3 regions of the Peribacillus sp. NPDC097295 genome follow, and region 1 is predicted to be linked to each of the others. Evidence: riboswitches for the same ligand, from Rfam matches in the RefSeq annotation. Region 1 holds a riboswitch; each other region holds the start of a gene.
What was found. Region 1 has a riboswitch for preQ1 ahead of ACIQXN_RS01645 (VUT family protein). Riboswitches for the same ligand answer to the same signal wherever they lie in the genome.
Positions count from the first base shown of each region.

Region 2: another riboswitch for preQ1. It lies ahead of queF (preQ(1) synthase); the one in region 1 lies ahead of ACIQXN_RS01645 (VUT family protein).
Region 3: another riboswitch for preQ1. It lies ahead of ACIQXN_RS20550 (QueT transporter family protein); the one in region 1 lies ahead of ACIQXN_RS01645 (VUT family protein).

Region 1 covers NZ_JBIWCW010000001.1:338,609-349,146, forward strand. Annotated here, with positions in the region: gene ACIQXN_RS01595 (winged helix-turn-helix transcriptional regulator) at 132-503, shown strand; gene ACIQXN_RS01600 (hypothetical protein) at 586-882, shown strand; gene ACIQXN_RS01605 (CAP domain-containing protein) at 924-2,063, shown strand; gene ACIQXN_RS01610 (anti-repressor SinI family protein) at 2,411-2,563, shown strand; gene ACIQXN_RS01615 (DUF421 domain-containing protein) at 2,670-3,371, shown strand; gene ACIQXN_RS01620 (alpha/beta hydrolase) at 3,447-4,187, opposite strand; gene ACIQXN_RS01625 (PadR family transcriptional regulator) at 4,441-4,761, shown strand; gene ACIQXN_RS01630 (permease prefix domain 1-containing protein) at 4,761-5,624, shown strand; gene ACIQXN_RS01635 (TolB family protein) at 5,637-6,671, shown strand; gene ACIQXN_RS01640 (hypothetical protein) at 7,040-7,183, opposite strand; gene ACIQXN_RS01645 (VUT family protein) at 7,176-7,733, opposite strand; PreQ1 riboswitch class I at 7,788-7,830, opposite strand; gene ACIQXN_RS01650 (class I SAM-dependent methyltransferase) at 7,988-8,668, shown strand; gene ACIQXN_RS01655 (creatininase family protein) at 8,828-9,577, opposite strand; gene queE (7-carboxy-7-deazaguanine synthase QueE) at 9,757-10,485, opposite strand; gene queD (6-carboxytetrahydropterin synthase QueD) at 10,478-10,538, opposite strand, start outside.
Region 2 covers NZ_JBIWCW010000005.1:249,791-260,328, forward strand. Annotated here, with positions in the region: gene ACIQXN_RS11915 (ATP-binding cassette domain-containing protein) at 1-214, shown strand, start outside; gene ACIQXN_RS11920 (ABC transporter permease) at 204-1,394, shown strand; gene ACIQXN_RS11925 (ABC transporter permease) at 1,430-2,578, opposite strand; gene ACIQXN_RS11930 (ABC transporter permease) at 2,575-3,768, opposite strand; gene ACIQXN_RS11935 (ABC transporter ATP-binding protein) at 3,784-4,755, opposite strand; gene ACIQXN_RS11940 (response regulator) at 4,854-5,513, opposite strand; gene ACIQXN_RS11945 (sensor histidine kinase) at 5,527-6,699, opposite strand; gene ACIQXN_RS11950 (aspartate kinase) at 6,819-8,165, opposite strand; gene queF (preQ(1) synthase) at 8,430-8,927, opposite strand; PreQ1 riboswitch class I at 9,032-9,077, opposite strand; gene ACIQXN_RS11960 (BA3454 family stress response protein) at 9,327-9,461, shown strand; gene qoxD (cytochrome aa3 quinol oxidase subunit IV) at 9,620-9,901, opposite strand; gene qoxC (cytochrome aa3 quinol oxidase subunit III) at 9,901-10,497, opposite strand; gene qoxB (cytochrome aa3 quinol oxidase subunit I) at 10,497-10,538, opposite strand, start outside.
Region 3 covers NZ_JBIWCW010000024.1:7,820-18,357, forward strand. Annotated here, with positions in the region: gene ACIQXN_RS20525 (sigma-54-dependent transcriptional regulator) at 1-1,263, shown strand, start outside; gene adhP (alcohol dehydrogenase AdhP) at 1,309-2,322, opposite strand; gene ACIQXN_RS20535 (DUF3892 domain-containing protein) at 2,595-2,891, shown strand; gene ACIQXN_RS20540 (hypothetical protein) at 2,996-3,808, opposite strand; gene ACIQXN_RS20545 (YbaK/EbsC family protein) at 3,917-4,405, opposite strand; PreQ1 riboswitch class I at 4,570-4,614, shown strand; gene ACIQXN_RS20550 (QueT transporter family protein) at 4,622-5,107, shown strand; gene ACIQXN_RS20555 (TVP38/TMEM64 family protein) at 5,221-5,877, shown strand; gene ACIQXN_RS20560 (ATP-binding protein) at 6,274-7,905, shown strand; gene ACIQXN_RS20565 (copper resistance protein CopC) at 8,193-9,818, shown strand; gene ACIQXN_RS20570 (YcnI family copper-binding membrane protein) at 9,838-10,497, shown strand.

The sequences.
Region 1 (10,538 bases):
CAACGCTACCATTTACTATCATACATCCCTACATTTAATTATGATATATTTTAACAATAAAAAGAAGTACGTACTTTGAAGTAATATAGGTACTTATAAGTTCCTATAAAGGTAGGGAGAAAAGAATGAGCATGCAGAAAAAGAAATACAATATTTCAGTCGAAGCAACATTAGAGGTCCTAGGTGGAAAATGGAAGTGTGTGATTCTTTGCCATTTAACACACGGGAAAAAACGGACAAACGAATTGAAACGCCTAATGCCCAACATCACACAAAAGATGTTGACCCAGCAATTGCGGGAATTGGAGAAGGACGGAGTAATCAATCGAATTGTTTATAACCAAATGCCGCCTAAAGTAGAATATGAGCTTAGTGAGTACGGACAGAGTTTAGAAAGCATATTACAAGCATTATGTACTTGGGGTGAAAATCATATTACGAAAGTGTATGGTGATAAATTTTCCGTCCTTGAAGAAAGTGTGTTAAATGATCGACTTAAGTGAATCAAATGAAGGAACCCTTAAGACTGGTGTAGAAAACTAATAGATACAGTAGGGGTCACAAGATGAAATGTAGGAGGAAAACATGAGAATACTATTGGAGTTATTCCGGATTCTTTTAATATTTGGCATTGTCGGCGCTTTTTGTTCAGGCATATTAACAAATGTTTATCAGAATTTCGGCATCGATTATAATCAGTATGGCTATTTGGGTTCTGTGGCCATACTTATATTATTGTTTATTGTATATCGAAACAAGTTGCAATTCAGTGGGTGGTATAAAGGAAAAAAAGAAAAGCTGCCAAAAAGGGTTACACAGGTCCTATTCGTTTTTTCCATCGTATTGTTGATGATTCCTCCCCTCTTACAATTTACAAGCTAATTCTAGGAAACGTGATTATATAGTGAGTTGGGGTGAACGATGTGCAAAAAGTGCTGAATATAATGATTCTCTTTCTCCTTCTCGGCGGTTTTTGGTATGGATATGGAAAAGACATTCAGGAATCGGGAATAAAGGCGGGAATCGAATCTTTCACGACAGATGTTCGCTCCCTCTTAACCAAGCCTGAAGTATCCAATGCCATCGAAAAGTTGAATGCCGAAGTCAACCAGTTAATCGGAAAGTTGACAGATACAATGAATCAATCAAGGAATGAAGAACAGCCCGAAACGAAAAAGGTGGAAAAACCTGACTTGCAAGCCCCTGCTGGATCCTCCTTTTCGGTCCGTAATATCGAGCTTGGCGACACAAAGGATTCCGTTGAAAATCAAGCCGGACCTGCGAAACGTCATTCCGTGAACGAATATGGAGTGGAGTGGTTTGCCTATCATGAAAACTACCAAAACTTCTTCATGGTCGCATACGACAGCAAGGATAAAGTGGTCGGTCTCTATACAAATCAAGATTTAATTTCCTCCAAGCAGGGGATAAAACGGGGCACATCAAAGGAAACGGTGACGGAAAAAATGAGTGAACCGATCACAAAACTGCTTAAAGGCAATGTGTATTACCAGATTCAGAGCAATGGCGAATACGATATATTCAAGATGGATAACAGCTTCGTCACGATTTTTTATGATAAACATGAGAAGAATACCGTCACATCGATCCAAATCATCAGTGCAGGTCTTGAACAGCAGAAGCGCACTTATTTCGCAGCCGCTAGCCCTGAGCTTAAAAAGGGCTTTGAATATCAACTCTTCGATCTGACCAATGCTTCAAGGGTCAATCACGACCTTTCCGTCCTTTCATGGGATAAACAGGTTAAAGTGACCGCTCAAGATCACAGCAAAGACATGGCCGTCAATCAATACTTCAACCACACCAATCTTGAAGGGGAATCCCCCTTCGATCGGATGGAAAGTGATAAGATATCGTTCCGGATGGCTGGAGAAAACCTTGCTGCTGGTCAGAACAGCAGTATCTTTGCACATGAAGGTTTAATGAATTCAATCGGGCATAGGGAAAATAAATTACAAAAAGACTTCTCTTCACTCGGAGTGGGGGTTGCCTTTGAAGAAAATGAAAAACCATATTATACAGAGAATTATGTAACAAGATGAGCCATTTTCAAGCCGTAATCAGGGATGACCTGAACGGTTTTTTTGTTTTTTATCAAATATTCTGTCAATTGCACATTTTAACTTGACTACTACTTTATTCCTGTTAGATAATACACAGGAGTAATATTATGAGAAGTATTTAATCCAATAAAGAATAATGTTCCTCACCATATTGACCCGTCTGATTTTCCCACACTTAAAGCTCCTAACATTAACCATCAGAACAGTCATAGAGACAAAAGAATCGGCTATTATGTAATAGAACTAAACCCAATCAGTCAGTTTACTTTCTAGCTTGCAATGCTCTGGGTTATTTAAAGAACAAGGGTTAGATTGGAGGATAATTCATGGATTGCGAAGAAGAGCTTCAGCAGAAGCCCCTTGATAGTTTATGGCTAGCACTCATTATAGAAGCGAAGCAATGTGGAATAACGCTAGAACAAGTTAGAAAATTCATCGAGAAGGACTCAGGTGGCGTGGCAACGCACCAAATACGATAACAGAGGTGGGCTTCCATTAGAGGTTCACTTCTTTTATTTTTACATCTATATCGGTCAAACGCTCATACTAGTTCTTAGATAACCAAAATCAAGGACGTGAGCTTAGATGGATTTTTTCTACAGCCAAGAAACACTTACCAGCCTTCAGTGGATTTTGCGAGCGATTGTATCTTTCTTTTTTTTACTTTTTGCGGTTAAAATGATGGGGCGCCGAGCCATTTCCCAGTTAAGGTTGATTGATTTTTTAATGGCCTTAATCATTGGAAATATTCTTGCCCATCCATTATCTGATGAACAGTTAGGCTTAAAGGGGCCAATGATCACGTCTGTCGTACTAGTTATTTTATATATCATCAGTGTATTTTGGAGTCTTCATTGGGGCAGACTTCAAGACTTTTTCGGAGGTCCTCCTTTGCCCCTTATAGAAAACGGACAAGTCATCCATAAAAACTTAATCAAATCACGTATTTCAATCGATATTTTATTATCCGAATTAAGAAAAGCAAGAATTAAAGAAATCCAAAAAGTTGCATTGGCATTTTGGGAACCTGATGGGACTATTTCGTTCTTCTTACTTCCCCAATACCAAGCAATTGCCCCAGCTGACATACAGTTAACTACAAAGCCATTTTCTTTTCCCATAATTATAATTAAGGAGGGGAAGATTGATTTTCATGAATTAAACCGATTAGGTAAAGATGAAGGATGGTTAAAAAATAAAATAACCATGTACAATGCGGGTGTAACCGATATTTTATTGGCAACTATAGATCATACCGGTAACCTCAAAGTCTTCTTATACGGCTAGATTGGTCTGCTAAAAGTTTTCATATCATAGGAAAAGGCCGCCAACTTCGAATCGGCGGCCTTCCTTTTTTCCTTCTTACCAGTCCAGGGTATTCAAAAAGCGATAAACATCCTCATACACTTGCTCGCGTTCTTTTCCCAATGTGATGATGTGTCCTGATTGCTCGTACCAAATCAATTGCCTATGTTGCGTATCGACTTCATTGAATATTGTCGGTGCGCTATTCGTATAGTCAGGTGCATCCAGTCGACCTTGTTGAACAAGGGTTGGCGCAGTGATTAAGTCTAAATTTTCACTCGTCTCTTCGATGATATGCAACACATCTTTCAATGAATCCATTGGCTCTTGTTCAAGGAGCTTTATTTCGGCATCGATTTGCTCTGCCTCTTTGCCTTCAAATTTCTTGTAAGCCTTGGCATAACTAATCATACGGTTATGTAGTCGCTCGACATCTCTTCCCTGCATGGGCGCACACATGGAAACAACCCCCTTCACAGGGAATTCAGTTCCCACTTTCAAAGAAAAGACCCCGCCGAGTGAAATCCCGATAACGGCAATTTCCTCATACCCTTCTTCTTTAAGGAAACGATACCCCTCCACTACGTCTTTCCACCAATCCTTAGGACCGGTATGAATAAGTTCCTCAGCTGGCACGCCATGACCTTTATATAGAGGTGCGTGGCAGGTATAATCGCGGTCATTGAGATAACGACCCAACTTCTTCATATCTGCTGTGCTTCCGGTAAATCCGTGAAGTAAGAGAACTGCTCTATCTCCACCTTTATATGTGAATGTCTCAGGTGCAATGACTTTCATACTATCTGCTCCTTTTCCTCTAGTTGTATATGTTGAAATTTCAGATAAAATCATTAAGTTTCTTAAAATGTTATGGTTACCTTGATTATAGTACCTTGGCCTTAATTTGGACAAGTCATCCGGCTCGAAGCACATTTTACTATGACTGATTTTATTTAGCAATCTAAAATTTACTTTTTTTAGAATCTTTTACCTTGTAATACGAGGTGCATCGTCATACAATATAAAAAAAGGAAAAAGATGGTGATTATAATTGGATAAGGAAATGATGAAGGGCAGCATTGACCTCCTCATACTTTCGCTTCTTTCCCAAAAAGAATTATACGGCTATGAAATGACGAAAGTTTTGAGAAAGATGGGCGAAGGACAATATGAAATCAGTGAAGGCACGCTATACCCTGCTCTTAAGCGTTTAGAAAAAAAGGAATACATTGAAGGGTATTGGCAAGAGTCCGAGGCAGGACGAAGGAAATATTACCGGCTTACCGACAGTGGACAAACGGAACTGGAAAGGAAACGCAGCAGTTTTTCCTTCCTGGAAAATTTAGTCCGGAAAAGCGCGGAGGATTTCTGATGAAAACAAAATTCGAACGATATATTCAAAAAATCGTTAATCAAACCGATTGTACCAAGGAAGAAAAAGAAGACATGTATGAAGAAATACTCGTCCATCTAGAGATGAGCCAAGCCGACTTAATCAAACAAGGTCATTCCCCTCAACAAGCGGAGAAGATGGCGATAGACCTTTTTGGAGAGGAATGGGAGATTGGCAGTCAAATTCAGCAAGCGCTCTTTCCCTATCGAAAAGAACTAATGCTGACACTTTCGATCGTGTCCATTCTTTACACGTTCTCCGTATACTCATTACAACTTTTTCAAAATGGCGATGCTTACATCGGCTGGCTTCTTTTTTCGATATTGACTAGCGCTACCTTACTCTCACTTACCCTTAACCTCTTAGTCTCTATCAATCGCAAAATTTGGATCAATACAGCTTTAGTGACACACACCCTTGTCTATCTATATGGCTGGGGAGTCGCTTCCGCCCTCGACTTCACGATGTTTCCCTTATTCAGCCTGATCATTGCGGCGATTCTCTTGCTCTCTCTTTATCTCATTTATAAGACAGCCTTGGTGCTGCCAAGCTATACCGGTAAGTCTTTAAGAAAAGCCAAGCGGCTGCATATATTTAATATAACACTTGGCGTCTTGATTATGGCGGTCACCATCTTTTATCTATATATCTTCCTGATTTTCTCAAGTGAAATCCAACTGTTTATGGTACTATTTTTCATCCCGGCCGTTCTCTGGATATCTCTATACATCTTGCAGATCAAATTATTGAAAAAACATCCAAAGGCATCGACTATTTGCACCCTTTTACAGGTTGTGCTTGTGTTGTCCATTGTCCTAACGCTGTTCACTCTTTACCGATAAGGAGCTCTTGAAATGAAAAAGAAATCGATTTATCTCATTTTGATCTCGCTAGCTCTCGTGACCCTTTTATTTGTCATGGCCGGCTTGGTCTTTAAAAAAGAAGAAAATGAAAAACAACAGGGTCTTACCAATCAATACGATGTTTCCAGCCAAGGAACGTTTGCCTATGTCACGCATGATCAGGGCAAACCACAATTAAACCTTTATAATCCAGACTTATCCTTGGAGGAAAAAGTCATCGAACTCAAAAACGATGAACAAATACTCGATCCTACCTTTTCCTATGAAGGGGATATGCTCGCATTTATCACGACAGATAAAAACCAAGGCGAAGATTCGACGAGTACTGTACACTTGCTTGATCTGAGATCCAAGAAGGTCAACGAATTATTCGATGTAGATTTTCTCCTCACAGAACTCGAATTCGAGAATCAGGGCCGTTCCCTTTTTTATATCGGGGCCGGCACCTATAAAAACTATTCACCCATCGCTGGTCCACGTCCGCATGACCTCGATATCTATGAGTTTGATTTCGAGAAGAATGAGTCTACCCAATTGACCACGTTCAAAAAATACGGTCTCAGTTCTCTAAATGTCGCAGGGGACGGGAAAGCCGCATATTATCAAACGGACGATGATGACGATGCTAAAACGGCTGATGAAATTTTCGAAACGCATCAACGGATCTTTAAAATCGAATTCAAGAATAAGAAAATCGAAACCGTCTCCGACCCTGAGAGAGATGTTGATGTGTTCGATTTCATGATGGGACCCGATGAAAAAACGATGGTTTTCCAATCTATCGCAAACGAGGACTCAGGGGAAAATTATATCTATGAATTATATACGTACGACCTTGAAACCAAAACCGAAAAACAGCTCACACACTTAGATGAGTACACCGAACGCCCAGTCCTTAGCGGCGATTCAAAAACGGTCTACTTCATGGTAGATAAAAAATTCGGGGTAAGCGATCCGGAGTATCACCTATATAAAGTGGATATCGATGGAGGTGCGCCGAAGGAAATTATCTTACCGAATGAATGAATAGTGAGAATAGTAAAGTGGGTGATATTATGAGGAAATATAGTAGGCTATCTATAGCTTTTAGCAGTATTGGATTAATTGGGATTGGATTACGTTTCTTAAGTACCGTTACTCATGACTATTTTTTGTTTGGTTTCATAATAACATAAATCGTGGGAGCCATTTTTAGCTTTATCGCAATAGGAGCAAAAGAAAAAGGCAATGCGAAATTCTTTTCTGTTGCCTCACTCTTTTTCATCTTATTATGGGTAACCTGGTTTGAACCTTTTGAAGTGATTCGTATGCTAACCTGGATAAAAAACTAACCTATATAAGAAAAACCCGTCTTGGTAACGGGTTTTTCTTCTGTTTACCTTTCTCATGTATTCTCACGATTCTCGCTTATCTCGATTATGCTTTCTATAATTGGCACATGAAAATTTCAAACATTCCCCCTGGACTTGCGGACCATATTTCTCGCGAAAGGCTTCCAAGCAATGGCACTTGTCTTCTTCTTTTTTCGTATCATCCATCGAGCGCATTCCCTCCCGTACTTAACCGCTTTTCAAGTCTTACATGGATTTTACCCAATAGGACAGCACCGATAGACTGAATGATAGTTTTAACGATAATCTGGCCAAAAATGGCGGCAGGCACGGCATCCCAAGGCAAAATATTCGCACCCAACGGACTAAGCCCGATCACGACGAATATCGCGGAGTCGAAAAAGCCTCCCACAACCCCAGAGTAAAACACCCTCCAGCCCAACGGTAGCTTTAAGCGGGTGTATATCTCAGTATCTGCCGTTTCCGCCACCACGAACGATAGGGCAGAAGCAAATACGATCAATAATGTGTCCCCTAATAAGAATGATACACTTGCTGATAAAATAAGTGCCATGATAATGCAAAGATAGGTCTTTGCCCTGCCAAATTTATTTTGAACCAGATCACGAAAGATGAAAGTCCCTCCGATGAACAATGTTCCCATCGGAATGATGAACACACCAAGTTGTAATGGTAAAAAAGCTGCTGTGACCACATTTGCGGTGACGATGGATAGTAAATACAATAAAATTCTGATCATTTCTTCCAATCTCCTTATACAGGAAAAACAGCACCCTAAGAAAGAGTGCTGTTCTCCTTAGTTTTTTTGAGAGGGTAGCTAGAACCTCTTCCGCCTTAAGCGGATTTATCATTTTCCTTCTTAATCTTATCTTGAATGTGGGAGTAAATCAATATTTTTCCGAATGAATGTCAGCTGTACGACTCTGCATTATATCCATTTTATGACAAACGCTTTATACTAATAAAAAGAGAAGGAAGGGGTTTTTTTAAATGACAAAGGACTATGTAAGGGAAAGTTTCAATGAGCATGCCTCTCAATATGATGAGCAACGACGTAAGCTTATTCCGTGCTTTGATGATTTCTACTCGATACCCATCACGGTTCTCGAGACGAATAATGACAGACCCGATGTATTGGATATCGGTGCAGGCACCGGACTGTTTTCTTCCTTTCTAAAAGGTAAATTCCCACAAGCAAAACTGACTCTCATCGATATTTCCGAGAAAATGATGAAAGTTGCAAAAGACCGCTTCAAAAGTGAAAGTGATGTCCAGTATATAATCGCCGACTATACGGATTATGTTTTCGAAAACAAGTATGATTTCGTCATTTCCTCCTTATCCATCCATCATTTAACGGATAATGAGAAAAAGAATCTTTATCATTGTCTATACGATGCTTTAAAGCCAGGTGGCATGTTCGTGAATGCCGATCAAGTGCTTGGTCAAACATCCCATATTGAGTCGCTTTATAAAGAAGATTGGGCGACTAAAATCAATAGCAGTGGCTTAACCAAAGAAGAAGTGGAAGCTGCCCAAGAACGGACGAAGCTTGATAAAATGTCCACACTGGAAGATCAAATTAAATGGTTGCACCAAAGCGGGTTTCAGGATGTCGATTGTCTATATAAGTATTTTAATTTCGTTGTGTTATACGGAAGGAAAACGTAAATCAGTCCAGATAGAACACACAGGAATATATAATAAGAAGAAAAGCGGTATTTTCCCTTCACTGGAAACTACCTTTTCATAAAAAAACAAAAGATGTATGGCGTTTTACCCCTATTAAAAAAGAGCAAGAGAAAATCCCCTGCTTTTTTTAATTTGTTTTCATCGTCCCATTTTTAATTGATATGCCTTATCAAGAGTTTCTTTTAAAAGTTCACTTCTCTTCAAAATATAAGAGGTCCAGAATGTTTTTCCAATTGAAGCAAGTTTTTCATCGGAATAACTGTCACTTTCAAATTTACCCCAGCAGCCATCTTTCGTAAGCTTATCCCAAAAAACATAATCAGCGAATTTATTATTTTCGACAGGCACTTCAGAACCCATTGAACCAACCTTTACAAGTTCCGGGCAAAGCCACATTGCCGTACATACTGATAAGAAACCAGCATGTCTTTCTTTAAGTCCTTCAATACCTGCTTCCTTTAAAGCCTCTTCCCAAGCTAAATGCCGATGGGTAGTAATTAAAATAAGTTCAGGATACTTATAGTTTATTTGTTTGACAAAAGCAGATTCCCAGTAAGCCCCTCCATGTCCATTACATAAAACGAATTTTTTAAAACCTTGTCTCGATAAATTAAAAATTATCTCTTCCAACATTGAAGTTAACACATTGGGACTCACTGTAATAGTGCCTTTACAGTTAGCATGCTCTTCTGAAGTGTTAAAAGGAAGTGTTGGTAATACGTAGCCACCTAATAATTCTCCAAAAGCATTTGCATACTGTTCAGCTATTAATGTATCTAAATGCATCGGTAAGTATGGTCCAAACTGTTCCGTAGCTCCAACAGAAATTATTGCGATTTCTGTCCCACTTTCCTGAACAATCTTTGTTGAATCTCTAAAACTTAACATATGAAATCTCCTTTTTCTCCCTAGTCATTTAATTTTATCACTTTTTTATTACCAGGAAAAAGTTTCAAGATCTCCTTCACCTTTTATATTAAATTGCTTTTCTTGTAATTGGTTCGAAGAATTGTATGAGCCATTTGATCGTATTTGGGATTGTAGTTTGAATATAATTCTATCCATCGCTAAACGCCCCGTTTATTTCCCCATATGTACGTATGTAACTGGGGCAGTACCTTCACATCATTCAGTTCATCATCTGCTATTACCTGATCAATTAACCGTTCATATTTTTTCAAAAGTTCACTGATTAACTGCCTGTCATCCTTCGTCGCACTGTCATCATTGCCCACCTGTAAGTAAAAAGGAACGTTTGGATAGCGCTTATGCACGTTCTTTGCATACAGATAATCAACCTGATCGAAGACGACAACCTTCAAAGAGAATTGGTTTTCGTGCCTTGTGTCGGTTAGCTCTTGTATGATTTGGTCGAGCACTTCAAAATCGGTTTTCATCTTTGAACTTGGTGGCTTGGGTGAAATCGTCAGTTCATCAATATCGAGAAACCAATCCTGCCAACGGCTTCCTTGCGTTTCGACGCCGATTTTGATGTTTTTCTCTTTTAAAAGCGCAATCAAGCCATCAAGATTTTTCAGCAGACCAGGATTTCCTCCCGATATCGTCACAAAGGAAAATCCCTTTCCTCCCTTCGCTTTTAGCTCAGTCCAAATTTCTTCAGCGGTCATGGGGACGATATCTTCCTTGCCTGTGCCATCCCAGGTGAATGCGGAGTCACACCACGCACACGAATAATCGCAGCCGGCCGTCCTGACAAACATCGTCTTCTGTCCGATGACCATTCCTTCTCCTTGAATCGTCGGTCCGAAGATTTCCATGACGGGCAATTTACTCATAGTCCATCCACTCCCGTCTTGCTTCGGCATAACTCGTGGGTGTTTCATATAGA
Region 2 (10,538 bases), on a different contig from region 1:
TCTTCAATTGAAAAGCCAGGGAAAGACCATCATCTTCTCTAGCCATATCATGGAGGAAGTCACATTGCTCTGCGACTCTGTGGCGATGATGCATAAAGGAGAAATGGTCTATAAAGGGCAGCTTGAGACTCTTTATAAAGAAGAAAACAGTCGTGACCTGAATTACATATTCATGTCCAAACTTGTAAGGGGGAATCAGTCGCATGTTTCTTAATATGTATATCAAAGAAATGAAGGAAGCTTTGAGGGATCGCCGGACGCTATTATTAAGTGTTTTTCTTCCCATCCTTTTGTTAACGGGATTGACGATATTTTATGAAAGCATGATGTCCATGGATGAAGACGAAACCTATACATTAGCTGTAAAATCTTCCTTCAGTGAAGACGGAAAGCTCCTATTGAAGGAATTTCCTCAAATCGAAGTCCAATCATTCGAGAACCCGACAGATGCCGTCAAAGATGGAAAAGCCGCTGCAGCACTGCTAGTTAGTGATGGCTTCATGGAACAAATCAAAAAGGGAGAACAGGTCACTTTCAGTCTTTCCGGTGACTCCTATAGTCAAGATAGCTCCTTCGTCCTTTCACAAGTCGAGTCCGCTTTAACTCTCTTTGAAAAACAAATCATCCAGGAGCGCCTGCAAACAATTGATGTCGATACGAGCGTAATCAGTCCACTGCAAGTCAACTTCAAAGAGGTTGGGCTAGAAAGCGATAACGAGGTCGGACCAGAAAGCGATAACGGAGCCTCTTTGAGCATTCTGTCACTCTTTCTGCCCTTAATCATCACATCGGCAATCAGCACGGGCGCTTATCCGCTAGCGTCCGACTTATTTGCAGGGGAAAAAGACCGCAAAACAATGGAAGCGTTGCTTATGACCCCAGTTAGCCGTGGAAAAATCCTGCTAGCCAAATGGCTGACGATTTCTTCCGTCGGTGCACTGGCTGGAATCGTCTCGATCCTTGTCGTCACCTTGGAACTCATTTTTTTAACCGAAGAATTGAAAAAAGGCTTTGATTTTGGCAGCGACCTATGGCTGATCCTTCCGACTGCCTTATTGATCACCATTTTATTTTCTCTATTCATCGGTGCCTTGCAAATGTCAGCTAGCATCATTTCCAAGACCGTTAAAGAGTCCCAGAACTACCTATCGCCCATTTCCATGCTCGTTATCCTGCCTACGCTTTTCTTGGGAGGTACCGGCTTGCACGAATTGACAACCCAGCATTTCCTGATTCCATTCTTCAATATATTCGCCCTTTTCAAGGAATTGCTTTACGGTGTCATCGACTATCAGAATATCTTGCTTACAGCCGGCAGTCTTGTAATCTCGATCGCCATTTTCTTCGCTGTATCAAGGCTCTTATTCCTGAAAGACAAATGGGTACTGAATTAAGCAGAAAGACACGCTGGACTTTCAGCGTGTCTTTCTTATTCAAACCGTATCCTCCCCATGCCAACCAATAAAAAGAGGAGCGCAAATACCAGTAAGATAGCAATCGATTCAAAAGGGAAGGTACCGCTGCCAGCAATTTCCGTCAACCCTTTCATCGCCCACCTCTGTGGCAGGAACTCTGCCATCTTCTGCATAAAGACAGGCTCAACTTCAATCGGCCAGTAAACGCCGGCAATCATACAGCTGGAGATGACAATGAGGTTGCCGATTGCCGACTGCTGCTCGACCGTTTTTACCAGGCCGGCAATCATCAACCCAAGGCCCACAATTGCCAACAGCATTGAGGAAACGAGTATCACCAAATAGATCGGTTTCCCCCAGCTCACATCGAAAAAGAAAGTGGTAGCCAACATCAGTACACCAAATTGAATCCAACCTATCACGAAAAAAGAAAGCAGGTAACCAGAGGCAATTTCAAAACGGGAGGCCGGAGTCGACAGTAACCGATACCATACCCCATTACTTCTCGCCTCTAAAATCGTGCCCGTCACGCTCATCATCGTAATCATCAAAAACATGATGGAAAATCCGGCGGCACTGCTAGATAAACCGCCCTGCTCAGTAACCTTGCCTCCATCGGTGATGATCTTTTTCAGACCTGTTCCTTCGGTGCTTGACTCCGTTTTCAGTTTTCCATACAGATCTTGCCACTGTTCGCCACTCTGTTCACTCCAAACGAGGGCGGCGGCCGTTTCGATATTCAGTTTCGAAAGCTTATTGGAAAGGTATCCACTAATCGTTTGATGGGTGGTGAACTCGGGAATATGCTCAAACTCAACATCCGGTATGTCACTTGCCAACATTTTGGCTTCGAACCCCTTTTGAACACGGATGACTCCGACGACGCTTTTATCTTCAACTTCCATGAGCGCTTCCTGATTGTTCCCCTCCTTTATGCTGAACAGTGAGTTCTTTTCATGCAGTTGCTCAAATAACGACTCGGATAGTAACGAACCATCTTCATCCACAAATATAACAGAAGGCTTATCTTTTTCTTCCGTCCCGAATAATGTACCAAACAAGAGTGTGAAGATAAGCGGCATCGCGAACATGATGAGATAGCTCTGCGTTTCCTTAAAGACCCGCTGGATTTCAAAGCGGCAGATGTTCCAGATTTTCCTCATACATATCTCCCCCTTAATCGCCAAGCTCCAATCAACATGGACACAAGTCCGATGGCCCCTAACACCGAAAATTGTAACAAAAGCTCACTCCATCCAACGCCGGACATGATGTCCAAGAAAACGGTCAATGCCCAATTATTCGGAGTCAGCGCGGAGATCGCTTTAAAACTTTCAGGAAACACGTAAATCGGCACCATCGAACCCCCAACAATCGCAAACAGTTGGATACCGATCCCGCTGATCAAATCAGCTGTCTTCTCCTTCCTGATAAAGGCGGCCAAGAGCATGGATAGACCCGATACTGCGACGGAATACACAAAACCGGTCGCCACCACCTGACCAATATTATCTCCCCACTTCACGTTGAAGAAGAAAGACGTCGCAGCGTAAAAGAGCAAAAATTGAAGGAAGGCGAAATAAAGGGTGCCCAAGAACTTTCCAATCAGGATTCCGTATTTACTTACCGGGGTACTATTCAATCTGGCAAGCGTGTCTGTATGACGTTCCTGAATCATCGACTTAGCTCCAAGCGTCACATTAAAAAGCAAAAACATGACAAGCATCGCGGCGGCGTAATACTGCATGGAGGATATAGACGCTTCACCGACCGATTGATTGGCGACCGTCATTTCTACTTTTCCTCTCTCTGTCAACACTGTGGATACACGCTCCCCTGTTCCACTTAAATCCCCAGCTCCCGTAGAGGCTGCTGTTACTTCCACCATATTTTCCATGACAGTCTCGGAAGCCAGCGAAACTGTCTGCACCCGCTCAGTAAAAGAAGTGATGACCGATTCGACGACCGTTGCTTTTAATTGTGTATCATGATTCGAGTAAAGGACGGCTCCGGCAAGGTTGCCACTCCATTTTGCCGGGATATAAACCCCTACTTCGATCTCCCCTTTTTTCACCATCTTTTCAAGCTTCTTTTCACTGTCTACGGTTTTAACCGTAAGGAAGTCCGCCTTCGCTAACACATCATCCTTCAATGTATCCGCCAGGGAATCTTTTTTCTCTACATACAACCCGACTGACGTTTCCTGAAACCCCTCATCGCTTCCAACGATATTCTTCAAGGCCGCTCCCAAAATCAGCGTCAAGATAAGTGGCATGATCAGCATCATCATGAAGCCCCGCCGGTCCATGGCCCGTATCTTAAAATCCTTCCATGCAATCAGAAAGCTCTTCATTTTCCACACCTCCTCCTAATCTCGCAGTGACCGCCCCGTCAATTGCAAGAAAAGACTTTCTAAATTTGGTTCTTTCCTTTCAAAGGACAGCACCTTAACATTGGACTTCACAGCGGAAGCTATAATGTCCGAGACGATATTCGGGTGATTGGTCACAACGATTTCGAGCGTGTTTTTTTCCGTATCGGCTACTACCTTATCAACATTCACCGCATGTTCCAGTTCATTAAGCCAATTTTCATTGAGTGAATCAACCTGTAGGTGTATGACAGCTCCCTCGGCCAACGATTCACATAATTCCTCTTTCTTACCGAGGGCAATGATTTTCCCTTCATCGACAATGCCGATCCTGTCGCATAGATTCTCTACTTCCTCCATGTAGTGGCTCGTATAAATCACCGTCATTCCTTCCCCATTCAACCTCTTCACCGTTTCCAATATATGATTGCGCGATTGCGGATCGATTCCGACCGTCGGCTCATCCATGATTAAGAGTTCAGGCTCATGCATCAGGGCGGCACCGATATTCAGTCTCCTTTTCATCCCACCAGAAAAGGTCTCGACTTTATGCTTCGCCCTATCCTGTAACCCGACGATATCAAGGACAACCTTCGCCCTTTTCTTCCCCTTTGCCCTAGACAGTCCATACATCCTTCCCCAGAACAGTAAGTTATCTTGCGCGGTCATCGTCGGGTACAAAGCGATCTCCTGTGGTACAATTCCGATTTTCTTTTTAACGTTCCTTGGTTCCTTTTTCACCGAAAGACCATCAATAAGGATATCTCCCGACTCGTAAGGCAGCAATCCGCAAATCATGGCAATCGTCGTCGATTTGCCGGCTCCATTTGGCCCCAGTAGACCGAATGATTCCCCCTTATCCACCGAAAAAGAAATGTCCTTTACAGCCACATTCTTCCCGTATGATTTCCTGACCTCGTTCACCTTTAGCACCGATTCATTCCTCCTCGTATAACGCTTCTTCCTCATTCTAAGACCAAAGTAAAAATAAACCATCTACCTCAAGGAAGATATCCATAAAAAAAATGACCTTCCGCTATGCTGAAAGTCATCTATCTATTAACTATTCATTCTGTAAACGTAGTCACCCCATACCGTACGGCAAAAACGGCTGCCTGGGTGCGGTCACGCAGTTCAAGTTTTGAAATGATACTCGACACGTGGTTTTTCACGGTTCCCTCTGTAATGAACAAATCAGCTGCAATTTCCTTATTGTTTTTTCCAAAACCAAGGTCCCTTAGTACATCGCGTTCCCTGTTGGTCAGATCAGTGAGGACAGCAGGAAAAGTGCTCACCTTCCTTTCTTTTTCCCCCTTTAACTCTTGCAGCATTTGGGCAGTGATCTCTGGAGGAAGCACCATCCCCCCTGATTGAACGGTCTTGATTGCATTGGTAATCATGTCAGCTGACATGTCTTTCAGTAAATACCCACTCGCTCCTTCCTCCAACGCCGAGAAAATGAGTTCACTATCCTGAAATGTCGTTAGCATCAGCACTTTCGTATTCGGAAGTTGCGACGTAATCATCTTTGTCCCGACAACACCATTCGTTCGTGGCATCCGGATATCCATCAAGACAATATCGGTTTCCATTTCCACCGACCGTTCATAAGCCTCCATGCCATTACTCGCCACGCCAACTACTTCAAGCTCAGGCCTCAAATTCAGCAATGCCGCCAACCCATCACGGATGAGCGGTTGATCATCCACAATGATTACCTTTATCATGACGCTCCTCCAATCACCCATTTTTTTCGTTTAACGGAAACTCCGCAGTAATATGGAACCCTTGAGATTGTTTGCTTCCATATGATAAGACCCCGCCCATTTCGTTAATCCGGTCTTGCATCGTTTTCAACCCGAATCCTGGAATGATCAAGCTCGCCCCCATGCCATTGTCCTGCACTTCTATCCTCACCTTTTCCGGAATACACACTAGCTTGATTGAACTGACCGTCGCATTTCCATGGCGTTTTGCATTCGTTACGCTCTCCTGAATCATTCGAATGAGTGTAGGCTGAAGTGTGCTTGGTATATGACTTGGGTCTCCTTGAATCTCAACATTCGACTTCAAGCCTGTCGATTGATGGAATTCATTCAACAGCTTATTCACACTGGATAGAAAGGTCGTTTCTTCTTCTTTTAATGCCTGGACGGAAAAACGAACCTCCTCCAAGGCTTCCTGCGCCAAATCCTTACAGACATTCATCGTATCCCTCGCTTTATCCAAGTCATGATTAATCAGCTCGTAAGCAAGCTCCATCTGTACAAATAAGGCCGTCATTTTATGCCCCACCGTATCATGAATCTCCCGTGCAATCCTGTTTCGCTCCCTGATTTTTGCCGATTCCTCTGCCTGAGCCGAATACTCCTGCAACTGCTGGTGGGCTGTTGATAGCTCCTCATGCGCCTCGTTCAACTGTAAGAATTGCTCACTCATCACTTCACTTGCTTCTATAAGTTTTCGAATCAAATTGCCAACCACAGCCGTAAAGGCGACAAACGAGATACTCACGAGGTTATCAATGATATCGAGAGTTCCCGTTCGCAAATAGGTATAGACCATGACCGAGACCCATAAGAATACAAAAAACAGCCCATATATTCGATGTTTCTTAGACTCCGAGACCAGGATAAACAAGGTAACCGTGACGACGCCGACCAGAATCAAATAAAGGGTGGAGTGCGGGAACAAATAGCCGTACCCAAAACTGAGCACGCCATCTAAATAGATGACGCGTAACTCATGCTGAAATGCGTCCTTATAGAAAATCAAATAATGATTCAGCATAAAAGCTACCACGATTAGGACGAGTAGCCCTTTTAAAAATAGATCAGAATCCGGGATCCGCAAGTAATACATATAGCTGATCAACAAGAACATGACAATCCGGAGATTAATCAACCATCCCATATCTTCCGCCTTCTTTCATTTTTCCCTTTCTCTATCATGACTAAATTATGGTAAAAGATAAAGAGTTTTTTCACATAAAAAAAACCTCCCGAATCCAGGAGGTTCCAAAACACTTATTCTTAAAAAAATTCATGATATAAAGCCTGGATGGCCGTTTCTTCACTATGCCCTTTCACGCCGAACATCATGCTCACCTCGGAAGATCCTTGGTTGATCATTTCTATATTAACCTTGGCATCGGCCAATGCTTTCGAGGCCCTTGCCGTCGTTCCGACATTATGGCGCATGCCTTCACCAACGACCATGATCAATGCAAGGTTATGTTCAACAATTACTTGATCGGCATGAAGCTCTTGCTTAATACGCGAAACAATTTTTGCCTCGACTTCTTCGCCCATTTGATCTTGACGCAGGATGATGGTCACATCATCAATGCCAGATGGGGCATGCTCATAGGAAACACCGTAATCTTCAAGAATATGAAGCAATTTGCGCCCGAAACCAACTTCACGGTTCATCAAGTATTTGTTAATGTAAATACTGCAAAACCCTTTGTCACTCGCAATTCCGATCACAGGGCCATTCGTGTTATCTCGCGTATTCACAATCCTTGTCCCCTGTGCTGTTGGATTGTTCGTGTTCTGGATATGTACCGGAATGCCAGCCCGGAATGCAGGAATTAGCGCTTCGTCATGAAAAACCGAAAATCCTGCATAAGAGAGTTCCCGCATTTCCCGATACGTCAATTCACGGATTCCCTTCGGATTGGGAACCACATTGGGATTGACTGCGTATACGGCATCCACATCCGTGAAATTCTCATACAGGTCTGCCCTCACGCCATTTGCAAGAATCGAGCCCGTAATATCCGAGCCACTTCTTGAAAACGTTAAAACATCCCCGTCCAGTGTATAGCCGAAGAATCCTGGGAATATCACGATACCCGGCTCATCACGAAGTGCATATAGACGCTCGTACGATTCAGGAAGCACCTGTGTATATCCATCGACATCCGTCACAATCAATCCGGCCTTCCTGGGATTTATATATTGCGCCTCCACACCTTGACTCTGAAAATAAGCGGAAACAAGCTTCGCATTATTATCTTCCCCGCTCGCCTTCAATGCATCCACATAACGCTTCGGTTTACTCTGGTCCGCATGCAGCAAAGTGTGTAAGTCTTCACGTATCTCCGCAATGACCGTTCCTGAAATGTCCACTTCCTCAGCAATGCTCGCATAACGAGAGACAACATCTTCTATTAAAAGCCCGCCATCATCCCCACGTAATTGCTGTTCCGCAGCTTCAATCAATAAATCAGTTACCTTTATATCATCGGAATTGCGTTTCCCTGGAGCTGAAACGACGACGACCTTTCTCTCTGGATCTGAAACCACGATTTCGAATACCTTCTTCAACTGTTCCCCCGACGCGAGCGAGCTCCCGCCAAACTTTGCTACTTTCATCCCGACAACCCCTATTTTATAAATATTCTGTCAAAATCAACTCACCCTATTATTACGCGTTTTCGTGAAACAATCAAGAGTTAATTCCATTATATGAGGACATATGTATTTTTGATAAAGACAATATAATTATAATCCAATAATGGTCATTTGCATGGTAAGATATTGACCCAGTATTTTCATACAAACAAAAAAACTTCCCGAAAATCGAGAAGCTAAAAATACTATTCTTTATACGAGCTATTAGTCCTGTTGATTCAGAATTTACCGATTATCCACGGTTTCTGGATATAGGTCATGATTCATCAAACGGTAATTCGCCATTTCTTCAAACTTCGTCCCAGGTTTTCCATAGTTCGTGTATGGATCAATGGAAATGCCCCCACGTGGAGTGAATTTGCCCCAGACCTCGATAAACTTCGGATCCATCAATTCGATTAAATCGTTCATGATGATGTTCATGCAATCTTCGTGGAAATCCCCATGATTGCGAAAAGAGAAAAGATACAGTTTCAATGACTTGCTTTCAACCATTTTCACACTTGGAATGTAGCTGATATATATGGTCGCAAAATCCGGCTGGCCCGTGATGGGACACAAACTGGTAAACTCCGGACAATTGAATTTTACGAAATAATCCCGGTTCGGGTGTTTATTATCGAATGACTCTAAAATCTCAGGGGCATAATCAAACGTATATTGGGTACCCTGATTTCCTAGCAATGTTATATCATTCAGTTCTTCTTCTTTTCTTCCAGACATATAGACGTCCTCCTCTTCCACGTAACCAGGGAGGTTCATAAAAGGCCTCTATACAATAAAAAACCATATCTCCTCAAAGATATGGTTGATTCGCAAAAAATATCAAAGCCATAGTTTTTTTAAGAGGGTAGTGCTATGAACCTCTCCCGTTCATCGGGAAATATTATAAAATTACCTTTTGTAAATATAGTAAAAAAACGCACTTCTGTCAATATCGAGATTTGCGAAAAAATAGACCGGGAAATGGGGTCTGACCCTAAAACATCTTGACAATTTCTTTGTTTTATCAGATAATTGTGAAAATTATATATTTTAATTGTTTTGCTAGGCAATATGTTTGATTGTTCGATAGTAACGGGTATATAGTATGTGTGTAGAATAAAGAAAGGATGAGGTAAAATGATGAAAGTTACTGTGAAGGTTGATTACAAAGGAAAATCTTATCAGACTAATGTTCTAGCAAAACCGGGTGCTAATGAGGAAGAAATCTTCCAAACCGCCCTTCACCAAGTAGAGAAACAATGGAAAGAATAAAAAAGCAGGCGTCGCTTTAAATACCTGCTTTTTTTTATTGCCTTTTTTATTAAGACTCTCCTCGAAATATTCACGCCTCCCCCTTAAGCTACCTTGTGAAAATTCCTGAACAAATCAAAAGAGGGCGCCTAAAAGGCGCCCTCTTTTGATAGATTCTCTTACACGTCCCAAATCATAGCTAGTAATGTACCAAAAACCGTGAATAATGCAATGAACATACCATAATAAACATTTACGTAAATTGCTTTTCCATCTTTCGTTTCACCAGCATGCATGAATACGACAAGCTGAAGACCTGCTTGTATAAATGCAGTGACTAGTAGTACTGTCATACCAGCTGCGAATGACATATCAAGGAAGTAAACGGCAATAGCCGCTGCAGTAAGAATCATTGAAAATATAAAACCCATTACTTGTTTACGCGGGAATAATTCAGACATTATGAGATCATTCCTTTCAGATAAATGAAGCTAAAGATAAAGATCCAAACCACATCCAAGAAATGCCAGTAAAGTGAGAAGATAAACGACTTATTAGCTGTGGCCGGAGTCAAGCCGCGCTTTTTAACCTGTAGGATAATGAATGTTCCCCAGAATAATCCAGCAGTTACGTGAGCTCCGTGTGTTCCCAATGTTGTCATCAGCATGGCTGTGAATGCACTAGTTTGTATTCCTGCCCCAATATGAACATAGTGTTTAAACTCGTAAATTTCAACGCATAAGAATCCTAGGCCTAGCAGAAGCGTAATAGCAAAGAATGTCATCATCGCTTTCTGTCTACCAAGACGCATAGCGTGGATACCAAGACCGATAACAAAACTACTTGTTAAAAGTAAAATGGTTTCTGCTAGAACTGGAGTGATTTCGAAAATCTCTACTCCAGGACCGCCATCAGTACGGCCCTGTAATACGAAATATCCAGCAAATAGTGTAGCGAACAGCATAATTTCAGCACCAAGGAAAATCCAGAAGCCAAATATCTTCAGACTATTCTCTTCAGTACTATATTCAAGTGGCAGCGAGTTATCAATTTTCATTATTTAGCACCTCGCAATTTTGATTCTGTCTCTTCAATTTC
Region 3 (10,538 bases), on a different contig from region 1:
GATTGCGACGGCCTTTCCCTCTTGCAGCATCTCAAGCTAAAACAACCTCGTTGTAAGGCACTCATCATGACTGGGTACAGTACAGTCATGACCGCTGTCCGTGCAATGAAACTTGGGGCAAGTGATTATATGGAAAAACCCTTTATTGATATTGAAGTATTGGAAAAACAGCTTGAAAATCTCTTGAATGAAAACACAGCGTCGAATCAGCATTTCATTCAGAGAATGGCCAAGGACTCCGGTCTCATTATCGGAGGAAGTATATTAATGAAGGAACTGACTGAAATGGCTTTCAAAGTGGCACAAAAATCGGTTAATGTCTTAATCGAAGGAGAAACGGGAACTGGTAAAGAAGTACTCTCCCGCTTCATTCACTCAGCAAGCCCACGTAACCGTGAACCTTTTATCGCGATTAATTGTGGAGCGATTTCAGAATCCCTGCTTGAAAGTGAATTATTCGGCCATGAAAAAGGAGCCTTCACCGGTGCCACTCAAATGCGAAAAGGGTTCTTTGAAGTGGCTGGGAACGGAACCCTTTTCCTTGATGAAATTGCAGATGCTAGCCCGGCTATCCAAGTCAAGCTTTTGCGGGTGTTGGAAACGAGGGAATTTATGCGCGTTGGAAACAGCGGGACTTTACGGACAAACGCCCGATTGGTGGCCGCCACTAACGAAAATCTACAACAAGCAGTAGAAAATAATAAATTTCGGGAAGATTTATTTTATCGCCTGAATGTTGTTACTCTTGAAATCCCCGCCTTACGAGATAGAAAAGAAGATATTCCACTTCTCGTAGAACATTTGGTTGAAAGACATGGTCAGCCTGATGTTACCTTTTCACAAGAATCTATCGAAAAATTACAGCTTTACGACTGGCCTGGGAATATCCGTGAACTATCTAATGTCGTCATGAGAACCCTTACTCTCGCAGATCATGAACAGGAAATTACAGCAGACGACATCGTTCTGCCTACCCAAGTTATTTCATCCAAGAAGTGTTCAGCAACGGACCCACACTTACCTGAAAACCATCTTGAAGAATGGCGCAAGAAGCTTATAGCGGATTTTAATGAAAATGATGAACTGACGCTTGAAAATATCCTCTTGGAAATTAAACAGCTCGAAACCACCATCGGAAAAGAGCTCGTCCTGCAAACCCTGCAAAAAACATATGGAAACCGGAATGAAGCTGCCAAGCGTCTGCAGATTTCCATGAGGAAATTACGATATATCCTAAATGAAAAGAATCATAGCGGACAATAAGTTGAACAAGGGTGCCCCCATCAATAGGACACCCTTCATTCATTTCTATTCTAATGTTAAAACGATGCGGCCGTTAATTTCACCCTTTTCCATCATTTTAAACACATCATTGATTTCATCAAGCGGCCTTGTTTCAATATTGGTCCGTACTTTTCCCTCTGCCGCAAATTGAAGAGATTCTTGCAAATCTTTTCTCGTACCAACGATTGATCCTCTTACCGTTACACCATTTAATACCGTATCAAAAATCGGAATGGGAAGTTCTTCATTCGGTAATCCGACCACGACGAGTGTCCCTCCTCTTTTGACAGAACTGTAAGCCTGTTCGAAAGCCTTTTTCGTCACGGCAACCGAAATAGCTGCTTGTACTCCACCAACCTTATCCATAATCGCTTGAACGGGATCGCCCTTCAAACCATTCACTGTATAATCTGCCCCTAGTTCTTTTGCAAGCTCAAGCTTATCATCTTGAATATCGACGGCAATGACATTAAAGCCCATCGCTTTCGCATATTGCAATGCGACATGCCCAAGTCCGCCAATTCCATAGATGGCCACCCAATCACCCGGCTTTGCTTCTGACACTTTTAGAGCTTTGTATGTCGTCACGCCTGCACAGAATATAGGGGAAACTTCCGCAAAGTCCAGCCCCTCAGGAACCTTGACGACATACTTAGCTGGTGCCTTACAATACTCTGCGTATCCACCATCGACCGAATACCCTGCATTCAGTTGGTCCAAGCAGAGCGTTTCACGGCCGGTCAAACAGTATTCACACTCGCCGCAAGCCGAATAGAGCCATGGAATCCCCACTCGGTCACCCACTTTCAATGATGTAACACCTTCTGCCACCTTCTGGATAATGCCTACACCTTCATGTCCAGGAATAAGAGGCAGCTTCGGTTTCACCGGCCAGTCACCATGTGCGGCATGCAAATCTGTATGGCATACGCCACATGCTTTAATCTTGACTAAAATCTCGCCATATTCTAAATCCGGAATGGGCACATCTTTTATCTCAAGCTCTTGATTAAATTCATTGACCACCGCTGCCTTCATTGTTTTAACGTCCTTCAACGTTTCATTTTCCACTGTACTTGTCCCCTGGTTTACATTCATGATTCTTTTCCTCCCTCAGCTAAAAGATTTCTCACTTTCGCTTATATATAATGCAAGTGCCATGCCAAGATTAAAAACTGATGGAATGAAGGTGAAAAATAAAATCGGGCCGAAAATTCGGTCCATTTGGACAGAAAAACGGCTGAATCATGACGAAATCCAGTTCGTATATTGCTGGAAAAATGGTTCACCCTATAAAGAGGAGGTGTACAATGGACGCATTTGAAGAAGCTTATGAATCCTATAAACAACAAGCTACGCCACAAGCTAACAATCAAAGTGGTAGCGATAAAGAGGAAATTGTCGCCGTAAGGAAAAACGACGAGGACAATATCATCGCCATAAAGACAAGTACTGGAAGAGAACTTGATTATCCAACAGCACTTTCGGAAGCAAAAGCCGGGGCACTCGCCAATGTCGACGTCTTTCATAAATACGGTCGGGATATATTGCGAAGCGAACCGGATGGCATAAAGGAAAATAACCTGGATGAACTGCCGGATTTTTGACGTTGAAGAAATCTATATACCAAAAAGAAGAACCTGCACAATGGTGGGTTCTTCTTTGAATGTCTTCGCAAATTTTCTAGTGAATGTAGGTAAAGCATTATTCATTACCTTTCATACTGATAAGTTTCGGAAATCTCCAGTAGTCGACCACAGGTTTGGACCACTTCTATGATGTCAATCCAAGACATATCCAACCCGAGTTCATTGGCATGTGAAATCTTATCCCGTAACTTCCGAATGGCGTTGGCGTCTTTCTTCCCTTTACTCTTTGAAGGGATTTGGAAAAAGGCTCTCAATTCTTTGTCCTTATGAATAATGTCGAATTTATCACTAATTTGGATACATTCAATTAAGTTAATTTCCTCATTTTTCTCCACTCTTCTTTCATATAATTGATTTGCCTTATGAAGACGATCCTCGCTGATCATCGGATACCAGCTTTCACCCCCGAATCGATGCAAGATGATATCACTAAGTCTCATCTCCAAAAGAGTGATATAACCGAAAATCAACATTCTGATCGGTGGTTTTTGGAGGTCAGCATGGGTGATCAACTTGTTTATTGAATTATTTTCCAGCACAAATACCCGTGTCTTCTTCTTGAAAATATGTAATAGTTGAATCAAAGGCGTTGAATCCGATACAAGCTCCCTTGGAGAAAAAACCTTCATATAATCTGAAATTTCCCCTTCACCAAGTTCATGCCTATCGATATATCCAACAATCTCCCCCTCATCTTCCACCGCCAATGTATCAAAATGTTTTTCTTCCATTTTAATTTTAATAGGAATGGCCGGTTCATCTTTGCTGCAGAACTCCAACTCTTGAGCAATGCTCTTGACCGTGATATTTTCCTCATATAGATTTTTGAGGCTGTGATAACTACTATCGTTATGTGTAAACTTGACATTGGACATGAATGACCCTCCATCGTTGCATATCTCCCTGATTTCCCTAACCCAGCGCAGAATAAAATCCAATTATATGGACTTTCTATATTGATTCAAATGAGAGGTTTCTGCAACTTACTCATCAGATTCTTGGTCCCAATCCTTACAGACATCCACCCAATTCGTTGCTTTTGAATATTGAAATAATTCCGCAAGTGAAAGTTCAATAGCTGAGTTCGCGCTTCCGCAAGCCGGGAAAACTGTTCCGAACCTTTTCATCGACACATCCAGGTATACATCCAGGTCATTCGCCAACCCAAAGGGGCAAACTCCACCGATTGCATGTCCCGTCTGTTGAAGAACACCATCTGGAGAAAGCATCCTAGCCTTGTACCCAAACATCTTTCGAAATTTCTTATTATCCACTTTCGCATCTCCCGCAGCTACGACCAGTATTGCTTGGTCCCCTTCTCCTCTAAATGACAACGTTTTAGCAATCCTAGCAGGAATGACACCGATTGTATCCGCGGCTTGATTTACCGTTGCACTAGATGTTTCGAATTCCATTACATCAGCTTCCCTACTCCACTGCTTAAAGTGGTTCTTAACAGCCTCTATTGACATTTGCTTTCATCCTTTCCCATTTATCTCTTGTATGAATAGTACCATTCTTCATCACACTAAAGCAAAATAGCTTTCCTTTATTCTGAAAATCTCATATCACGCATAAACTCTTGAAATTGACGTAACTGCCCTATATACGATACTATTAAACTTCGGGCAAAAGCCTAAACGTGGTTCGTAACCATCCCACGATAAAAAACTAGGGAGAGAGAAAAAATGAATATTCGTACACTCGCGATAAATGGACTATTGGCTGCCATATATATCGCTGTCTCATTCGTGTTTCAACCGATTATGTTCGGGGTGTTTCAATTTCGCATACCCGAAATGTTGAATCATCTTATTGTATTTAATAAAAAATATATATACGGCATAGTCGTCGGTGTGTTCATATCGAACTTGTTCTTTTCACAGCTAGGGGCATATGATTTGATTTTCGGGGTCGGGCAATCTCTGATAGCCTTATTGCTTGTCATCTTTTCTTCCCGTTTCATAACGGGCATTAAGGGTCGAATGGCCGTTACCATCATCGTATTCACGTTGACGATGTTCCTGATAGCCATAGAATTAAATCTATTCTTAGGTGTCCCGTTCTTATTGACCTGGGCAATTACAGCTACCGAAGAGTTCCTCGTCCTTCTGATTGGTGCACCCATCATTTATATAATGAATAAAAGAATTCAATTTGGAAAGCTGCTTTGAAATCCCTGCATACAATGTAAAAGAACATTCATTTTCAAAAAGAGCTGTCTGCTACATGCAGCGGCTCTTTTTTTCACCCATACCCGGAAAAAATGATAAATGGTGGTGATATGTTGAAACAAATATTGACTTTACTCGTCCTCCTGATTGTAATAACCTTCATCGGACTGAATTCGGAATTGTTCACACTGATTTGGAATAGCGATTTGGACTCCGTGATAGCCATATTAACAGAAAACCTTCTACTTACCTTTATTGTGACGTTCGTCTTGATGATTATTCAGAACTTCTTTACTGTCATTCCCCTAATTTTACTCTTAACAATCAATGTCACGATCTTTGGCTTTTCATTCGGATATTTATGGAGTTGGCTTACAAGCGTGGTTGCATCAGGAATCATTTTCTATGCCGCCAGACACTGGTTCCAGGCATTGATTTTAAGAAAGATGGGTAATGATTGGCAGGAATCTGTTATGGACCATGGGTTCATGTATGTCTTTACAGGTCGAATTTTCCCTTTCATCCCGACAAGTTTAATAAATCTGGCAGCTGGAGTTAGCTCCGTCACCTACAAAGATTTCTTAATCGCAACCGCATTAGGCAATCTCATTTACTTTTTCTTTCTATCCTTAATCCCATACGGACTACTCTCCATAGAAATGAATCAATATACATTAATTGTACTCGGTTTCCTGCTCTTAGTCTTTTTCCTTCTCTTTAAACGCTTCAAGAAAAAAAAGAACCTAACATTCTTAAAGAAAAACAGGTAATCTTATACCTGTTTCAGTTTGTCGACAAAAGGCATCGCCTGTTTTTTTAAAAAGTCCCTTAAAGTAATCTAAACCATACTCTTTTGCCAATATATAAATTTCACTTGATGATAACGCAAAGTTGATTGGAACGGAAGGTACGAGACTCCTGCGGGACATGCGCGTCTAGGGGAGACCACCGCAGGCGAAACCGCGGAGGCTCCCTGACCGCCCGCGGAAAGCGAGTGCCTGAAGTGGAAATCAACGTTCACATTTTTCATCGAGTTTGTCTACAGTCTAAAACAGGTAATCTTATACCTGTTTTTTTATCATGAACCATATATTTCCCTTCTATAATTTGTTAAAATGTGTATGTATTTCAACTTTGGAAATGTCGGAAAATTCAGGGAGACCCTTATGTCAAAACGGATCATATTAGTAATTTACATTCTTTCTGGAATGACCACATTAATTATTTTCAATTACTATCTAACTACTACTTTACAAGATAAAGAAGTATTCCTTCTCCTCCAGAGAGTAGAGGGGTTTGTATTTGTCCTATTAATCGGATTGATTTTATTTCTCTATCTATCTAAAAGAGAAGAGCTCAAACAATTAAAAGAAGAGGAGCAACTTCGAAGTACCCTCATCAACTCAATGGTGGACTTTGTGAACTTCAAGGACGGAGAAGGTAGATGGCTAGAATCAAATACTGTTGGACTTCAATTATTCCAATTGGAGAATGTCGATTATAAAGGAAAAAAAGATAGCGAGCTAGCTGAATACTCTCAATTTTACAAGGAATCGTTGATTTACTGCGAAGACTCCGATCAAGAAACATGGGAAATGGGGGAAATTACGCGTTGTGAGGAGAATATCCCTCTTCCTGACGGTAATTTCAAGACCTTCGATACCATCAAAGTCCCAATATTCCATGAGGATGGGTCCAGAAAAGGATTGGTCGTCATAGGCAGGGATATTTCTGAAAGAATTGCCGCGGAAAATCAACTGCTGGCTAGTGAACAGCGCTATAAATCTTTATTTAAACACAATCCATACCCAGTGCTCATGCTTGATTTGAAGGGAACCATTACAACTGTCAATCCTAGGTTCGAAGCCGTAACGGGGTTTCATAACGAAGAGGTTCAGGGCGACCTGTTTGTCGATTTGAATTTTTCCAGCGAAGCTAAAGAGCTTATCCGTTCTTCCTGTGAATATGTAGTCGAAAAACAAAAAGGGATTAAAAAAGGACAAGATATAGAGTTCGTTACCAAAAATGGGAATTACATCTTACTTTCATGTACATTTGTACCAATGTTGGTAGGGAACGAATTAGCGGGAATCATTACTTATGCAAAAGACGTTACACAAATTCGCGAAACAGAAAGACGCTTGCGAAGATCCGAGAAACTATCCATTGTCGGTGAACTCGCAGCAAGTGTCGCACATGAAGTGCGGAATCCGCTAACTTCATTAAAAGGTTTCGTGCAACTATTGAGTAGTAGTGATCATCCCCACGAACAATACTATACCATCATGCTTAGTGAACTGGACCGCATTAACTTGATTGTAAGTGAACTGCTGGTCCTAGCGAAACCACAAGAACTCACACTCAGCGAAAATCAAATCGTTGAGTTGATGGGTGAAGTTAGAGACTTGCTTAAATTAGAGGCCAATTCTTCCTCCACGCAAATTTCTATACAGCTAAAAAATGAGATACCGCTAATCTTATGTGAAGCAAATCAGCTTAAACAAGTATTCATAAACATGTTGAAAAATGCATTGGAGGCATCGGCATCCCATATAGCGATCGAGATTGAGCAAATTAATGATTCAATCACCATCACCATCAAGGATAATGGCTGTGGAATAGAAACAAATCGCATGAAGCACCTCGGGGAACCATTTTATTCATCAAAAGAAAAAGGAACGGGACTCGGTTTGACCGTTAGCTGCCGTATTATCGAAGCGCACCAGGGAAAAGTTCACTTTAACAGCAAATCAGGCCATGGCACCGAAGTCAAAATTGAATTACCCATATATAAATAGGACAAGTTCTTTAATTTGTCCTATTTTGCTTGGACAGAATTAAAACCGCACTTTGAGTTACATCCCCTACTAAAAACCGAAGATTTTTTTGAATTCCCCCCAAAGATTTACTGGAAGAAACCTTCAATTATTTCTCTTAATGATTAGTGACTAACTTACGAGTAAATAATACAAATAATGACAAGCACAAAAATGTAGCAAGATTCTCTTACTTTTTCATTGTTATTTCACAATTTCATTTTATACTAGTTCATAGAATCTTTACGAAAGGGTGATAACACAACAAAATGAAGAATTCCATATGGCTTTTTGTCAGTATTCTCGCCTTGTTTATCTCCCCAATGACGGTCTTTGGCCATGCAACGGTTATAAGCTCTAACCCTAGTCCGAATGAGAGTTTAGACACTATTCCTGAAACGATCAGCATTCGGTTCAGTGAAGACATACAACCTTCATTTTATTCGCTAAAAGTAATCAGCAAAAACAAAAACGAAGTACCACTTCAAGATATCCAAGTTTCTGAAAAAACACTTGAAGCAACATGGTCAAGTTCTTTGGAAGAAGGAAGTTATATCATTAAGTGGAGAGTGGTTTCTAGTGATGGCCACCCTATCGACGGTACCATTCCCTTTCAGTATGGCAAGTCAAATATCCCGTCGGATCAAATGAATACAGAAGATGAAGGAGGTTTCCCCAGTTCCATTCAAGTCTTTCTGCAAAGTCTTCAATATCTTTGCTTTGCTGCTCTAAGTGGTGTATCTTTTTTCTATTTATCGTTATCAAAAAGTCCTCTTCCTGGTCCAATCAATAGGAGAATCCGGCGCTACATTTGGTTATCGTATTCTGGATTGGCGATTTCCATTCTTCTCAGCCTCCCTTTAAAGGTTACGATTGACGCTCAAGTGGGTTGGCAGCATGCCTTTAATGGAACGTATCTAAAAGAAGTAATGCAGTCTACTCAGTTCGGAAGTATATGGTTAATAGAAATTACGTTACTACTCGTTTTATTTATAGCTATTTTCTTCATGATGAGAAATCAACTCAACAAGCTCACGTTCATTTTATCCTTAGTCCTTGTTTCCTCCTTGATGGTTTGCAAGGCATTTATCGGACATACCACGGATACGACTCATCAATATTGGGCTGTATCAATGGATTTTTTGCATATAGTATCCATGGCTTTATGGCTAGGCGGATTATTGGCCATACTGGTGATTCTGCCAAAGTCCTATAATCCAAAAGTGACTGATGATAATAAAACATTTTATTGGTCAGTCATTCAGAAGTTTTCCTCATGGGCAATTCTATTTGTGATTGTTCTAATAGTCAGCGGCATTTATAGTAGCTTTCAGCATGTCCCAACCTTATATTCCTTACTACATACCACATACGGACAATTATTACTCGGTAAAATTGGACTTATGTTAATCATGATAGGATTTGGGGCGTTGCATTTAGTCCGTGGGAAAAGAAAAACAAAGAAGTTGGGTCTCAGTACAGGGATAGAGTTTAGTATAGGAATCATGGTTCTTCTTATTGCCGCTCTTTTAACGAATGTACAGACAGCCAATTCTTCTCCCGGTCCTGTAGAGAAAACGGAGATCACCGAAGATGATGATCAGGTGACATTATCCGTAACCCCCAATAAAACCGGGGATAACTACATTCAAGTAGAGTTAAAGAATGATGAGGGCAATCCTTATACAAATATCGAACAACTTACATTGACTATGGAATCTTTGGAAGGAGACGTTGGGGAAATAAAATTGCAACTTCAAGAAGGAAATAAAGGTCAATTCAAAGCCCAATCAATTATAGCCATGTCGGGAAAATGGAAAATACAAGTTCATGGTTTAACGAAGGAACTCGGTTCTATTGATGCAGATTTCATAATTTTAGTAGGGAATTCATAACCAGAAGGGAATTTTAAACATGAAAAATAGTACAAAGTTTTTTACCTCTACATTAGCAGCCCTATTCCTCTTTGCTGGGTCAGCTCATGCCCATGTGACGGTCCAACCAAGCACGTCCGCACCTGAAGCTTGGGAAACCTATACACTGAAGGTACCGGTTGAAAAAGATTCATCCACTACGAAAGTCGCTTTAAAAGTTCCTGAAGGTACCATATTTTCAAGTTACCAACCACTACCAGATTGGAAGGTGACAACGGAAAAAGATAAAGAAGGGCGAGTCAAAACGGTAACCTGGGAAGCTACGGGTGATGGAATTGCGGCAGGACAATTCCAGCAATTTTCGTTCGTCGCCCAAAATCCCGATGAAGAGACTCAGTTAGCTTGGGATGCATTTCAATACTATGCTGATGGGGAAATCGTCGAATGGAGCGGTGAAGAAGGTTCCGACCTGCCACATTCCATAACGGAAATTACGACAGCTTCCAAAGGCAGTGCAGACGCGGCTGGTCATGAACATACCTCAGAAAGCGATCACACGCATTCCGATTCTATGGACAAGTCAAAGGAGTCCATAGAAGAAGATGATAACAGCCAAACACTGGTCATCACTCTTAGTGTTATATCTTTAATCATCTCGATTTTGGCCCTTTTGGTAGCCTTGCGAAAGAATAAAAAGTGATAGAATTAGGAAGAGGTCCCCAAATTTTTGGGGCCTCTTTT